One region of the Micromonospora sp. NPDC127501 genome, then DNA from elsewhere that is predicted to be linked to it. Evidence: riboswitches for the same ligand, from Rfam matches in the RefSeq annotation. Region 1 holds a riboswitch; the other holds the start of a gene.

Region 1 (7,327 bases):
GCCGGGCTGGGCACGTCGGCGTACATCGCCCTGACCATCGAGCAGAACACCTGGCGGGAGGTGTCGGCCGAGCTGGCCCGGGTGCGCTACATCGAGCACGCCGCGCTGCTCGGCGGTGATCACGACGTGCTCGCGCTGGTGCGCGCCCCGGACAACGCCGCGCTGCGCGACGTGGTGCTGGGCCGGGTGCAGAGCATTCCCGGGGTGCTGTCCACCCGCACCTGGCTGGTCTTCGAGGAGTTCGACGGGCTCGGCAGCCCCTGGGCGTGACCGCTGGGCTCAGCGCTCCGGCGGGGCCTCCAGCCCGTCGCGGTCGGCCAGCTCCAGCAGCGGTTCCAGCGAATGCCGGTCACCGTCCAGGCCGGCGTGCGGGTCGCCGCGCTCGGCGAACCGGGCCGGCATGCTGAGCACGTCGAAGTCCTCCGGGCGGACCTGGTCCAGCTCCGACCAGTCCAGCGGCGCGGAGACCAGCGCGGCCGACGTCGGCCGGATCGAGTACGCCGAGGTCACCGTGTGGTCGCGGGCCATCTGGTTGTAGTCGACGAAGACCGGCCGGTCCCGTTGCTCGCGCCACCAGGTGGTGGTGACCAGGTCGGGCAGCCGGCGCTGCATCTCCCGACCCAGCGCGAGCACCGCCCGACGACAGTCACCGAAGCTCCACCGCGGCTCGATCGACAGGTAGACGTGCAGGCCCCGACCGCCGGTGGTCTTCGGATATCCGGTCATGCCCAACTCGGCGAGGAACGCCCGCACCTCGTGCGCCACCGGCACCACCTGCTCGAAGCCGACGCCGGGCATCGGGTCCAGGTCGATGCGCAGCTGGTCGGGGCGTTCCACGTCGGCGGCGGTGACCGGCCACGGGTGGAACCGCAGGGTGCCCAGGTTGGCCGCCCAGATGACCACCGCCAACTCGCTCGGCGCGACCTCGTCGGCGGTACGGCCACTGGGGAAGGTGATGTGCGCGGTCCGCACCCACTCGGGCGCGCCGGCCGGCAGCCGCTTCTGGTAGAACGCGTCGCCCCGGTTGGTCTGCCGGGTGGCGATCGTGGCGCCCTCGAAGACGCCGCGCGGCCAGCGTTCCAGCATGGTCGGCCGATCCCGCAGGGCCCGCAGGATGCCGTCACCCACCGCCAGGAAGTAGCGGACCACGTCCAGCTTGGTCAGCCCACGCTCGGGAAAGTACGGCTTGTCGGGGCTGGAGACGCGGACCAGCCGCTCCCCCACCTGGATCTCCTCCGCCGCCGTGGCCACGCCACCGAGGGTACGACCTGCGCCCACGTCGGACGCCCACCGAGCGGACATCGGCATGGCGGATCATCGGACACGGTTACCGTCGGCGGTGCCCGGGTAGGGGGGCCGCATGGCGGAACTGGCAACCCTCTGGATCGTCCGACACGGCGAGAGCACCGCGAACGTCGCGGCGACACACGCCGAGGCCTCGGGCGCGGAGCTGATCGACCTCACCCACCGCGACGCCGACGTGCCGCTCTCCGCGACGGGCGAGGAGCAGGCTCGGGCGACCGGCCGTTGGCTGGCCGAGCTGCCGGACGCGAAGCGCCCGGACGTGGCGGTGGTCTCGCCGTACCTGCGCGCGGTGCAGACCTCGCGGCTGGCGCTGGCCGGCACCGACATTCCGGTGCACCGCGACGAGCGGCTGCGCGACCGGGAGCTGGGCATCCTCGACGGGCTGACCGGGCACGGGGTGCGCCGGCGGTACCCGGACGAGGCCGACCGCCGGGAACGGTTGGGCAAGTTCTACTACCGGCCGCCGGGTGGGGAGTCCTGGACGGACGTGGCGTTGCGGCTGCGGACGCTGCTGGGCGACCTGCGCCGCGACCACGAGGGTTGCCGAGTGCTGCTCTTCGGCCACGACGCGTTGGTCTTCCTGCTTCGCTATCTGGTGGAGGGATTGACCGAGGACGAGCTGATGGCGCTCACCCGGCAGGACGTCATCGCCAACTGTTCGATCACCGAGTGGTCGGCGGACGGCGACGACCGCCTGGCCCTCACCGCCTTCAACGATGTCGCGCACCTGCGTCAGCAGGGCGCCCAGCCGACCAGGGAGGACGAGATCCATGCCGAGCCGGTCTGAGGTGAAGGTGATCACCCCGGCGTTGCTGCGGGACTGGGCGCTGCCGGTGCCGGTCGGTGGAAAGGAGAGCCGGGGCACCGTGCTGGTGGTCGGCGGTTCCCGCTTCACGCCGGGCGCGGTGCTGCTCGCCGGGGTGGCCGCGTTGCGCGCCGGTGCCGGGGTGCTCCAGCTCGCCGCCGCCGAGTCGACCGCGGCCGCGCTGAGCATCCAGGTGCCCGAGGCACTGGTGGTCGGTCTGCCGGAGACCGCCGACGGCGCGGTGGCCGCCGACCGGGACGGCCAGCTCGGCGACCTGGTCACGCAGGCCGACGTGGTGGCGCTCGGCCCCGGCCTGAAGGCGATCGACGAGACCAACCGCCTGCTGAGCCTGGTCCTGGAGGCGGCCCGTCCGGACACGTCACTGGTGCTCGACGCGTACGCCCTCGGTGCGCTCAGCCACGCACCGGACCTACTGGTCGGCTCGGGTCGGCCCGTGGTGCTCACCCCCAACGTCACCGAGGCGGGGCACCTGCTCGGGCGGGAGCCGGGCGACGACCTGGACGCCGAGGCGGCCGAGTTGGCCGCGCGGTACGAGGCGGTCGTGTCGCTGTACGGGCACGTCGCCGCGCCGGACGGTCGGGGTTGGCGGGAGGAGAGCGGCGACGCCGGGCTGGGCACCTCCGGCAGCGGGGACGTGCTCGCCGGGTTGCTGGCGGGGCTGCTGTCCCGGGGTGCCGACCCTGCGCAGGCGGCCTGCTGGGGCTCGTTCGCGCACTCGGTGAGCGGCCAGCGGCTGATTCCCCGCTACGGGCGGATCGGCTTTCTGGCTCGGGAGTTGCTCGACGAGATCCCCCGCACCCTGGCGATGGTCTGAGACGGTTTCACCTGTTTCCGCATTCGGCGTCGGGGTACCGGAACCCCACCAGCCGAGACTTTTCAGGGAGGTCATACCGGTGTCGACCGATGCCATCGTCCTGCTCAAAGAGGACCACAAGGAAATGCGCCGCCTGTTCAAGGCCTTCCAGGACGCCGAGGAGGGGCCGGCGAGCCAGCGGCAGAAGTTGGTGGACCAGATCCTGGAGGCACTGACCGTGCACACCTACCTGGAGAACGAGGTGATGTATCCGGAGGTCCGCCGGCTGCTGCCCGACCTGGAGGACGATATCCTCGAGTCGTACGAGGAACACCACGTCGCCGATGTGCTCTGCGCCGAGCTGGCCAGCATGAACGCCGACGACGAGCGGTTCAACGCCAAGACGACGGTGCTGATCGAGAACGTCACCCACCACGTCGAGGAGGAAGAGCAGGAGTGGTTCCCCAAGGTCCGCGACGCGCTGGGCCGCAAGCAGCTCCAGGAGATCGGCGAGAAGATGATCGCGCTGCGCGCGGACGCGCCGCGTACCCCCACCGCACCGAAGGCGATCAAGAAGGCGCTCGATGCGGTGACGGCCTGAGGCACCCGCTCACACCGAAGGGCCCGGCACCACGCCGGGCCCTTCGTCGTGCCCCGCGGGTCAGCTGCCCGATCCCGGTTCGGCCATCCGGCGGTGCTGCTCGGACTTGAGCTTGTCCGGAATGATCTTGCCGGCGGCGGTCTGCACCTTGTTCATCAGCGAGCCGGCGGTGATCGTCTGATCACCCCTCATCATCGCCTCGAAACCCTGCTCGGCGACCTTCGCCGGGTCGTCCTTCTTGCCCGAGCCCACCCGGGTGTCCTCCATGTCGGCCCGGTCGAAGAACTCCGTGTCGGTCGGCCCGGGCATCAGCGAGGTCACCGTGACGCCGGTGTCCTTCAGCTCGTTGCGCAGCGCCTCGGCGAAGGACTGCACGAACGACTTCGACGCGTTGTAGACCGCCTGGAACGGCCCCGGCATGGTGGAGGCGATCGACGAGGTGAAGAGGACCCGGCCCGCGCCCCGCTCGACCATCCCGGGCAGCAGCCGCTTCGCCAGGTGCACCGTCGAGCGCACGTTGAGGTCGACGATCTCCAACTCGTCGGCGAGGTCGGTGCCGCCGACGAAGGCGCCACCGGCGCCCCGACCGGCGTTGAGCGCCAGCGCGTCCAGCGGCCGTCCGGTCGCGGTGACGGCGGCCACCAGTTCCGTCACGCCCTGCTCGCGGGCCAGGTCGACGCGGACCGACCAGATCTGCGGGCCGCCGTCGCGGCGCAGCTTCTGCGCGGCCGTCTCGATGCCGTCGTCCTCGGCCGCGATGACCAGGTCGAAGCCGTGCTCGACGAACTGCGCGGCCAGCTCGTACCCGATCCCGCTGGAGGCCCCGGTCACCAGGGCGAGCGGCCGTTCGGAGGTGGGTGTGGTCATGTTCTCGACTCCTTCTGTGCGAACCCTGGCCGCACCCGTGACGGTGCGGTGGTCACCTACGGTGTGCCCCGCGACGCATCGCCCAATCACGTCGGCGGGGTCGCCTCCCGGAGGGCGGCCCGAACGGCCGGTTCCGGCCCGGTAGGATCCTCCCGGGCCGTTACTGGCGCGTGGGGATGGAGAACCATCGGGGAGCGGCCTCGTCACGTGGACGTTTGCCGAGCGCCTGGGCCTTCCCGCACGTCTGTTGGAGGTCGCATGTCCCGCAACGCCGAATCCACCGCATTCCGGAGTGCCCTTGAGGTGATCCGGGCTGTCGAGCCGCGGGTCGCCGACGCCATCGGCGCCGAACTGACCGACCAGCGAGAGTCGCTCAAGCTGATCGCCAGCGAGAACTACGCCTCCCCGGCGACCCTGCTGGCCATGGGCAACTGGTTCAGCGACAAGTACGCCGAGGGCACCGTCGGCCGCCGCTTCTACGCCGGCTGCCAGAACGTCGACACCGTCGAGGCGCTCGCCGCCGAGCACGCCCGGGAGCTGTTCGGCGCCGCGCACGCGTACGTGCAGCCGCATTCGGGCATCGACGCCAACCTGGTCGCCTTCTGGGCGGTGCTGGCCGACCGGGTGGAGTCCCCCGCCCTGAAGAAGGCCCAGGTCCGCCAGGTCAACGACCTCACCGAGGCCGACTGGTTCGCGCTGCGCCGCGAGCTGGGCAACCAGCGGATGCTCGGCATGTCGCTGGACGCCGGCGGTCACCTCACCCACGGTTTCCGGCCGAACATTTCCGGCAAGATGTTCGACCAGCGCAGCTACGGCACCGACCCGGCGACCGGCCTGATCGACTACGACCGGGTGGCCGAGGCCGCCCGCGAGTTCAAGCCGCTGATCCTGGTGGGCGGCTACTCGGCGTACCCCCGGAAGGTGAACTTCCGGATCCTGCGCGAGATCGCCGACTCGGTCGGTGCCACCTTCATGGTCGACATGGCGCACTTCGCGGGCCTGGTGGCCGGCAAGGTGTTCACCGGCGACTTCGACCCGGTGCCGCACGCGCACATCGTCACGACCACCACGCACAAGTCGCTGCGCGGCCCGCGCGGCGGCATGGTGCTCTGCCAGCCGGAGCTGGCCGACCAGGTCGACCGCGGCTGCCCGATGGTGCTCGGCGGTCCGCTGCCGCACGTGATGGCCGCCAAGGCGGTCGCACTCGCCGAGGCCCGCCGGCCCGACTTCGCCGACTACGCCCAGCGGATCGTCGACAACGCGCAGGCGCTCGCCGAGGGGCTGCTGCGCCGGGGCGCGACGCTGGTCACCGGCGGCACCGACAACCACCTGGTGCTGATCGACGTGTCCGGCTACGGGCTCACCGGCCGGCAGGCCGAGCAGGCCCTCCTCGACTCGGGCATCGTCACCAACCGCAACTCGGTTCCGCAGGACCCGAACGGCGCCTGGTACACGTCCGGCATCCGGATCGGCACCCCGGCGCTGACCACCCGGGGCCTGGGCACCGCCGAGATGGACCAGACCGCCGAGCTGATCCACACCGTGCTGACCCAGACCACCGCCGGCGCCAACGCCGACGGCACCCCGTCGAAGGCGAAGTACACGCTGGACGCCGGCCTGGCCGACAAGATCGCCCGCCAGGCCACCGACCTGCTGGCCACGTACCCCCTCTACCCCGGCATCGACCTGGCCTGAGCTGGGCTGAACGGCTGAGCCCTGGCGGCTGGGCGGTGGCGCCCGACCGCTCTCGTCGATCATGGAGTTGTGGTGCCCGACACGGGCTGGTGCACGACTTTCGTCCACACCCACAACTCCATGATCGACGCAGGCCGGGGGCCGGCGGCGGGCCGTCGAGGCTCAGGCCATGGGGCGCTTCAGGTGGTAGCGGTGGACCTCGGTGCTGCCCTGGACGTTGTTGACGTCCTCGGCTGCGGAGACCAACTCCCACCCCTCCCGGCCGGCGCGGTTGAGGTGCGCGATGGCGGTGTCGCCGTAGGCGGTGATGTCCTTGCGTGACCCGTCCGGCGCGTACCAGACGAACGAGACGTGAAAATTGCGGCCCTGTCCCTGATAGCGGCGGACGAGCAGGGCGTACTCCCAGGCAACCATGCGGCTTATTATGACCGTCCAACCAGGACGGCGGCACGCGGGTCGTCGCGCATTGCCATCCGATGAACGCGGTGTGTCAACCCGCCCGGCGAATCACTTCGTCGGTGATCAGCGCCGCAAGGCGATCCAGCCCGACGTCGATCTGCTCCGGCGTGACCGCGCTGACCGACAGCCGCAACGCGTGGACCGGCGCGGTGTCGTCGTAGAAGTGCGCCATCGGCGTCCACAGCACCCCGTAGTCGCGCCCCGAGCGGTCCAGCAGCGCGTCGTCGACCGGGAACGGCACGGTCACCACCACGAAGAACCCACCGGCCGGCACCGTCCAGCGCACCGCGGGCCGGTCCGGCTGATCGGTCTGGTCCAGCTGGTCCGGCAGAGCCGGGAAGCGCCGGGCGAGGCCGGCCACCAGGTGGCGCAGATTCCGGGTGTACGCGGACCGCTCCCGGGTGTTCGCGGCCACCAGACTGCATCCGTGCTCCAGCAGCCGGCCGCCGATCACCGCCTGCGCGATGGGCGACGTGTTCACCGTGACCATGCTCTTGATCATGGCGAGGTGGTCGGCGAGCGGGCCGACCCGGCCGCCCGGGCCGGCCACCCGCTGGTCGGCGACGACGTAACCCACCCGCGCGCCGGGGAGCACGGTCTTGGCGAACGAGCCGAGGTAGACGACCCGCCGGCCGGTGTCCAACGCCTTCAGGGTGGGCGGGCGCGGGCCGTCGTCGCTGTGGAACAGACCGTACGGGTTGTCCTCCAGCAGCAGCAGGTCCTCCTGCGCCGCCAGGTCCAGCAACCGTTGCCGGTGGGCGGTGTCGATGCTGATCCCGGA
Region 2 (7,327 bases), on a different contig from region 1:
GTCAGCAAGTTCACCAACATGCGCTTCGAGCCGGCCGGCATGACCGACGACCCGGACGTGCGGATGGCGGCCTCGGTGATGGACTACATCTTCCGTCGCCTGGCGCTGGACTTCCTGCCCTACGAGCGTCGCGCCGAGCTGGGCATCTTCACCGCCTCGGAGCGGGCCGCGCAGCTGCGGGCCGAGGCCGACGCGGAGGCCGCCGGCGTCACCGGCGCCGAGCTCACCGCGATGGCGTCGTCCGCGCCGGTGGAGACCCCGGCCAAGCCGGAGGCTGTCGCCCAGCCGGCCCAGGAGATGGCCGACGTGGCCGCCGCCAAGCCGGCTCCGAGTGTGGGTTCCAGCACCGAACTGCTGGAGGCCGTGATCGGCAAGGCCGCCGACGCACCGCTCTGCTTCACCTGCGGCACGAAGATGCGGCCCGCCGGTAGCTGCTACGTCTGCGAGGGCTGCGGCTCCACCAGCGGTTGCAGCTGACGTACGCGAAAAGCGGCGCTGCCCCGGCTTCCCTCGTGGGAGTCGGGGCAGCGCCGTTTTCCAGATGCTTTCGGGCTCGCGCGGGAGCATGTGTCTCTGTTGGCGGTATACCCCAGAGGTATATATATGACTCTGAGGTATGGGGCTTGCCCTCTATCGCCGGTCGCGGCCGCGCCAGCTCAACCTGTCTTCTAGCCGACATAGATCAGGGATGATGCTGCGGAGTCAGTCTGAGATCATGCCGGGATGACGGAGCCACCGACGCGCCGCAGGAAAGTCCACCCGGCCGTCGTGGTGGTGTGCATAGCGCTCGTGACCTGGATCTTGCTGGCGGTTTGCATGGGCGAGAATTCTCTCGACCGGGCCGACAAGGCCGCGAGCGTCATTGGCATGTTGCTTGCACTCGGGACGTTCACTGGGGCTTTGGTTGAGCAACAGCGCAGGTCTTCCGCCCAAGGTGACGAAGCTTCCCAGCCCCACATGTCGTTCTTCAAGCGGCCAAGCGTATTGGCTGGCCTCGCGGTAATGGGCGTAGGCCTGCTGATCGTGATCGCGGCGGGCCTCTTTGCGAACGGGGGGCAGGCCACGGAGGGGTCGAAGGCTCAAGATGAGCGTACGTTGCCAGATCATTCCCCGTCTGCGAGCACGTCTCCATCGGCGAGCCCGTCTCCATCAGCGAGTTCTCCCGTCGGGGGCGCAGAGCCGTGTGCCTCCCCGGCTGGGATCGCACCCACGCCCAGCGGCACGGGCGCCGTCGATGTCGTGCGCCACGATGGTGTACTGGTCATCTCGGAGGGCTACTACGCAGACCTAGATTCTCTCTGTCCTGACTGGAACGTGACAGACGTGCTCGGCACGAAGCAAGACGTCGGCAACAATGGCAAAGCTGTCGTCCGGAGCCTGAGCGGTGGCACCCAGATCGCGGTGGTCGAAAGATCCGCAGCAGCGACCTTTAGTATGTGTTCAGCAAATACTGATTATGTCCCGGATGGTGCCATACCATTCAAAGACTTAAAAGTCGGCGCACGTTACTGTGTGCTCACTGATGCGGGCAGAAGAAGTTTGTTGACCGTCAAGCGGCTGCGTCGTGACGGCGGCCGCACTACGGTCCACCTGGACGTTCGCACCTGGGCGGAGAAGCGGCCCAGCGAGGAGACCAATTATTGGCCCTGGGTGGTCGCCGGCGTCATCATCTTGATGTTGGTTTCTGGGGGAGCTAAGAGCGCCGCAGGCAAGAATGATGACGAGGAGGTAGCCAAGAGCGGGAGGGCCTGAAACCCCAGCTACCGGACGCGCCGCACGAACCCCGCCCAAGCGCTTCTCGTGAAGCGGAGAGTCGCGCCACCGGGGTTCTTGCTGTCGCGCACTGCGATGCTCGTACCGACTTCGGCTACCTCGACGCCTGCGCCGCCGTTGTTGTCGCTGTAGCTCGACTTGCGCCAGACCAGGCGATCCAAAGTCTCCAGGATCACTCTCTCAGGTCTGATGCCGCTCTACGTCGTCCGCCATCCTCAGGATGAGCTTGCGCGACTCTACCGGCCCGAGAGCGGCTGCCCGGAGTCGGTCCCACAGTCGGCCGAGGATCTGACCCGGGTGCCCGCCAGGAGATTTCCATCGCAGGAAGCCGGCTCGATCACTTGATGCTGAGTAGGTGTGGGCGATCGGCTCTGACTACTCAGCATCAAGTGATCTCGGCGATTGGGTTACTGGTTCGCTCGCTCAGCGGCGCGCACGGCGTTACGGAACAGCATCGCGACGGTGGTCGGACCGACCCCGCCGACCCGGGGGGTGATGGCGCCGGCGACCTCGGCGCACGCTTCGTCCACGTCCGGTAGGAGCCGCCGCCCTTCGTAGCGGACGCCGGCACCGATGACGACCGCGCCGGGCTTGACGTGCTCAGGCTGCACGATCCCGGGTACGCCGGCGGCGGCGACGAGGATGTCGGCGCGGCGCGTGTAGCGGGCCCAGTCGGGCACACCGGTGTGGACGACGGTGACGGCGGCGTTGGCGGTCGGGCGCTTCTGGGCGAGCAGCATGGCCAGGGGGCGGCCCAGGGTGGCACCGCGGCCGAGGATCACGACCTCACGACCGGCGACGGGGATCTCGTAGTACGCCAGGAGCGCTTCGATGCCGGCGGGGGTGCACGGCAGCGGGCCGGGCAGGCCGACGGCGAGACGCCCCATGTTCAGCGGATGCATGCCGTCGACGTCCTTGTCCGGGTCGATGGTCTGCAACGCCGCGTCGTAGTCCAGATGCCCCGGAACGGGGTACTGCACGAGCAGCCCGTGCACGCCCGGATCGGTGTTGAACCGGGCGATGGCCTGGTGCAGTTCGGCCTGGGTGGCGGTGGCTGGCAGATGCACGTGCGGGGAGGCGAACCCGAGCGCGGCGGCCTGACGCTGCTTGATGGCGATGTAACCGGCGCTGGCGTCGTCGTCGCCGACGAGGATGGTGGCGAGGCTCGGTGTGATGCCGCGGTTGCGGAGGCGGGCGGCTGCGTCGGCGGTCTCGGCCAGGACGGCTTCGGCGACGGGTGCACCCGGCAGGAGCCGGGCCGCGCCGGACGGGGTGTGCTGTTCGGCAGATTCGCTGGTCGTGGTCATGACGGTCCCTCGACGCAGGCGCCCAGGCGGTCGACGCCCGCGAGAGGCTCCCCGATGGTTCCACCATCCCCGTGCCGCCAGTCGCCGGTGGTTCGATAATGCCGCATCACCTGGGCGGTTGCCCAGTTGGGCCAGCAGCGCCACCGCCAGCGCCGTGCAGACCCGCACCGGGACGTGCTGCCGAACAGCGACATGCCTCAGGGTCATATTTATGGCCCTGAGGAATGTCGCTCGTCGGATGGTGCCGCCGATGGGGCCCGGATGGGCGGTTCGGTAACACTCGTGCTCCGCCTTACGAAGAAGGGGTGTGAAGGCTACGAGGGAGGACGGCCTGTGAATGAGCCGAGCCGAGCCGATGATGACATTTCCGGCATCGGAGCCGATCCGGTGGCCTTCGAGGTCTTCTACCGGCGGCATCTGGAGGCGGTGGGCCGGTTCGTGGCACGGCGGGTCGACGACCCCCATCTCGCCGCCGACCTGACCGCCGACGTGTTCCTTGCGGTGATCGAGTCGGCGGCCGGCTACCGACCGGAGCGGGGGAGCCAGATTGGCTGGCTGTACGGAGTGGCCCGCAACGTCATCGGCGACGAGCGGCGTCGGGCGGCCCAACGACTGAGGGTGACCGGCCGACTGGCCGGACGACGGGACCTCGGCCCCGACGACATCGCCCGCATCGAGGAGCGGATCGACGCCGAGTCGGCGGCCCGCCACACCCATCGGGCGCTGAGCGAGCTGCCCGAGGGCACCCGGACGCTCGTCGAACTCGTCGCCGTGGATGGCCTCACCGTCGCGGAGGCGGCGACAGTGCTCGGGATGTCACCGGTCGCCGCTCGGGTCCGCCTGCACCGTGCCCGCCGCCTCGTCCGCGCCGTGCTCGCCCGCCCGGTCACCACCCTCGCCTGAAATGAGACGGAGATGACGATGAACGAGACCGAACGGTCGCCGCAGGGCTTCGAGGAGCAACTCCTCAGGGATCTGACCGCACACGTCGCCCAACGGGCCGAGGTGGCGTCGGCGGCCCGTCCCGCCGGACGACGTACCCGATTCCTGCGCGGTTGGCGTCTCGCCGGAGCGGTCGGGCTCGCGGTGACGCTGACCGCCGGTGGGCTGGTGGTCCAGACGATGAGGGTGGGCGATCAGCCGCCGCCGACGGCCAACGCGGCGGAGATCTTCCACCTGGCGGCTGCGGCGGCCCGGCAGCAGCCGGAGCTCACCGCCCGACCCGACCAGTACGTCTTCACGGAATCCCTGGCGACGATCCGGGACCTGCCGGACAGCGGTCCTTACCAGACCATTCGGAACCAACTGTGGCAGTCGGCCGGCGGAGTCGCGTACACGCAGGGACGCTACCGACCAGAGAACGACCCGAACGGGTGGGGCGAGTTGAAGGTGCTCCGCATGGGCGATGCCGCCGATCCCACGAAGGAACTGGACGCGTTCCAGCCGCCCGCGTACCACGGCGACCTCCCCACCGATCCGGACGAGCTGCTTCGATACCTTCGGGAAAACCCGGTCGACCTGCATCTTCCCGAAGGAGCCGATGAGGAGGCCGTCTACGGGGACGAGAGCATGGCGTACACCACGGCACGGTCGATGGTCCGTGGCGACTACGTGCCGCCCCGCGCGCTCGCGGCGCTGTTCGAAGTGCTGGCACGGGAGCCCGGAGCGGTGGTCATTTCGGGCGACGTGGTGGACGCCGCCGGTCGGCATGGGGTGGCGATCCGGATGCCCGGCGTGATTGGTGGGAACGAGGACCTTCTCTTCGACCGAGACACCCACGTCTTCCTCGGCACCAGAAGTTCGGTGGTGCGAAACGGCAAAGAGTCCCTGTACGCGGCTATCGCGCAACTGCGCATCGCCATCGTCGACCGGCCGGGCCAGTTGCCCTGATCGGTGGTGGGCGCGCCCCAGCCCTGACTGGTCCGGTGAGGTTGCACCGGTCAGGGCTGGACGAACAGGGGCCCGTAGTTCGAGCGGAACATCTGCTCGCCGAGGCGGCGCATCACCAGGTCGCGCAGCGCGGGCGGGAGCCCGGTTGCCTTGTCCCGGCGGTGGGTCTGGCTGAGCACCCAGTCGGTGCGTGGGCGTCGCCGCGCCTCGTACCCGCGCAGGGCTTCGGCAACGGACCCGGCGGTGGCCAACGAGGAGGCGAGCACGACCGCGTCCTCCAGGGCCATCGCCGCGCCCTGGGCCATGTTCGGCGAGGTGGCGTGGGCGGCGTCGCCGATCAGCAGCACCGGCCCCCGGGACCAGGAGTCGAGCACGACCTCCTGGTTCGGCCCGGCGTGCAGGGTGCTGTCGTCGTAGTCCAGGGCCTTGAGCATGGTGGTCACCGGCTCGGTGAACGTCGCGGCCAGCTCGTCGCGCCAGCCGGGCCGGTCGGCCACCGGGCCGTCGTTGTAGTAGCAGTACGTCTGCTCGGCGCTGATCGGGATGGTCAGGAACTGCCGACCACGCCCCAACTGCACCGACCAGACCGGCTCGTCGTCGACGCGGGGAGCAACCCACCGGTACGCGTACTGGCCGAGGTCGTGGGCCGCCTGACCGTCGAAGGCGAGCCGGCGGACCGTCGAGTTCACTCCGTCCGCGCCGAGCACCAGGTCGTACCTCGCGGTGGCACCGTCGTCGAACTCGACGGCGACCTGGTCGCCCTCCGCAAGGAGCGCGACCGGTTGGCGGCCCCAGCGGATCGGGGTGTCGCCGACGCCGGCGAGCAGCGCCCGGTGCAGGTGCGCCCGGGGCAGCGACACACACGGCCCGACGCCCTGCCACAGCGCGGCCACGTCGATGTCGAAGAGGCGACGTCCGCGCTGGTTGGCACTGCGCTGCCGGGTGATCTCCACGGAGACGTCGGCGACCGGCTCGGCCAGACCGAGTACGTCGAGCATCCGGGTCGCGTTGCCGGTGAGGTAGATGCCGGTGCCGGAGTCGGTCGGCCCGGGTGCCCGCTCGACCACGTCGACCGTCGCACCCCACTCGCGTAGCGCGGCCACCGCTGCCAGTCCGGCGACCCCGCCGCCGACGATCAGCACCCGGATACCGTCACCCCGCACGACACTTTCCTCCCCGTTGCCCCTGCTCGACCCCGCTGAGCTGCTGCTCAACGCTCCAGCCGCCGCAGCACTCTACGAGGCGGGTGAGGCAGCGCACGGAAATGGGGGCTGAACTACCGAGGAATGGGCTGCGACGATGAGGCATGACGACCGCTGAGACGTACGCCGAGTTCGGCAGCCGCGAGGCGCGCGGGGTGTCGCCCACGTATGAGCGCCTGTCGCAGGCCGTAGCCCGCGACGACGACCTGCTCACCCTGCTCGACGGGCTTCCGCCGGCCAAGCGGCAGCCGAATCTGCTGTTCGGCGTCGTCCGCTGGCTCGGCGGCCCGGTCGACGACCCGGCCGCGTTCCACGACCACGTGGTGACGCACTGGCCGGCCATCGAGGCGCAGATGCTCACCCGGGCCACCCAGACGAACGAGGCGGGCCGGTGCGCGGTCCTGCTGCCGGTGCTCGCCGCGTTGCCGCAGCCACTCGCCCTGCTGGAGGTCGGTGCGTCGGCAGGGCTCTGCCTCTACCCCGACCGCTACGCGTACCGCTACGGCGACCATCGGGTCGGCTCCGGTGAGCTGGTCCTCGACTGCGCGGCCGACGGGTTGGCGCCGCCGGCCCGCGTACCCCAGGTGGTGTGGCGGGCCGGCCTGGACCTCAACCCGCTCGACGTGACCGACAGCGACGACGTGTCCTGGTTGGACGCGCTGATCTGGCCGGAGCACGCCCACCGGCGGGCCCGGCTGCGCGCCGCGGCGGCGGTCGCCGCGGCCGACCCGCCGCTGCTGGTCCGCGGCGACCTGGTGGACGACCTGCCGGCGCTGGCCGCGCGGGCGCCGTCCGACGCGACGCTGGTGGTCTTCCACACGTCCGTGCTCTATCAGGTGCCGCCCCCGCGCCGCGACGCGTTCGTCCGGTTGGTCCGCGAGCTGCCGGGGCACTGGGTGGCGAACGAGGGGCCGGACGTGCTCCGGTACGACGGGCTGCCCGGCCCGCCGAGCGACGCGCTGCACAACGTCCTCGCGCTCGACGGAAAGCCGCTGGCCTGGGCCAGAGGCCACGGCCAGGCGCTGACCTGGTTCGGCTGACGTCACCAAGCCGCTCTTTCGACGCGGTCAGCTCAACGAGCCGGCTCGGGCATCCGGTGGCGCAGGGCCCGGATGAACCAGTCCACCGCCGGCACCGTCGCATCGCCGGCGGGCC

What was found. A riboswitch is a leader RNA that binds a small molecule or an ion and turns the genes downstream of it on or off. The one in region 1 is predicted to bind ZMP and ZTP.
Region 2: linked by a shared signal. The riboswitch ahead of ABTW72_RS16670 (bifunctional 5,10-methylenetetrahydrofolate dehydrogenase/5,10-methenyltetrahydrofolate cyclohydrolase) and the one ahead of ABTW72_RS29110 (glycine hydroxymethyltransferase) in region 1 are both predicted to bind ZMP and ZTP.

What each region holds. Positions count from the first base shown of each region.
Region 1 covers NZ_JBEORJ010000016.1:46,038-53,364, reverse strand. Annotated here, with positions in the region: gene ABTW72_RS29140 (Lrp/AsnC family transcriptional regulator) at 1-270, shown strand, start outside; gene ABTW72_RS29135 (DNA polymerase domain-containing protein) at 280-1,302, opposite strand; gene ABTW72_RS29130 (histidine phosphatase family protein) at 1,361-2,092, shown strand; gene ABTW72_RS29125 (NAD(P)H-hydrate dehydratase) at 2,076-2,945, shown strand; gene ABTW72_RS29120 (hemerythrin domain-containing protein) at 3,025-3,525, shown strand; gene ABTW72_RS29115 (SDR family NAD(P)-dependent oxidoreductase) at 3,586-4,392, opposite strand; ZMP/ZTP riboswitch at 4,542-4,631, shown strand; gene ABTW72_RS29110 (glycine hydroxymethyltransferase) at 4,651-6,087, shown strand; gene ABTW72_RS29105 (hypothetical protein) at 6,250-6,510, opposite strand; gene ABTW72_RS29100 (aminotransferase-like domain-containing protein) at 6,578-7,327, opposite strand, start outside.
Region 2 covers NZ_JBEORJ010000006.1:312,733-320,059, reverse strand. Annotated here, with positions in the region: gene ABTW72_RS16685 (vitamin B12-dependent ribonucleotide reductase) at 1-477, shown strand, start outside; gene ABTW72_RS16680 (hypothetical protein) at 790-1,752, shown strand; gene ABTW72_RS16675 (DUF397 domain-containing protein) at 1,761-1,949, opposite strand; gene ABTW72_RS16670 (bifunctional 5,10-methylenetetrahydrofolate dehydrogenase/5,10-methenyltetrahydrofolate cyclohydrolase) at 2,181-3,080, opposite strand; ZMP/ZTP riboswitch at 3,094-3,175, opposite strand; gene ABTW72_RS16665 (RNA polymerase sigma factor) at 3,414-3,983, shown strand; gene ABTW72_RS16660 (CU044_5270 family protein) at 3,996-4,970, shown strand; gene ABTW72_RS16655 (FAD-dependent monooxygenase) at 5,021-6,133, opposite strand; gene ABTW72_RS16650 (DUF2332 domain-containing protein) at 6,277-7,212, shown strand; gene ABTW72_RS16645 (MerR family transcriptional regulator) at 7,245-7,327, opposite strand, start outside.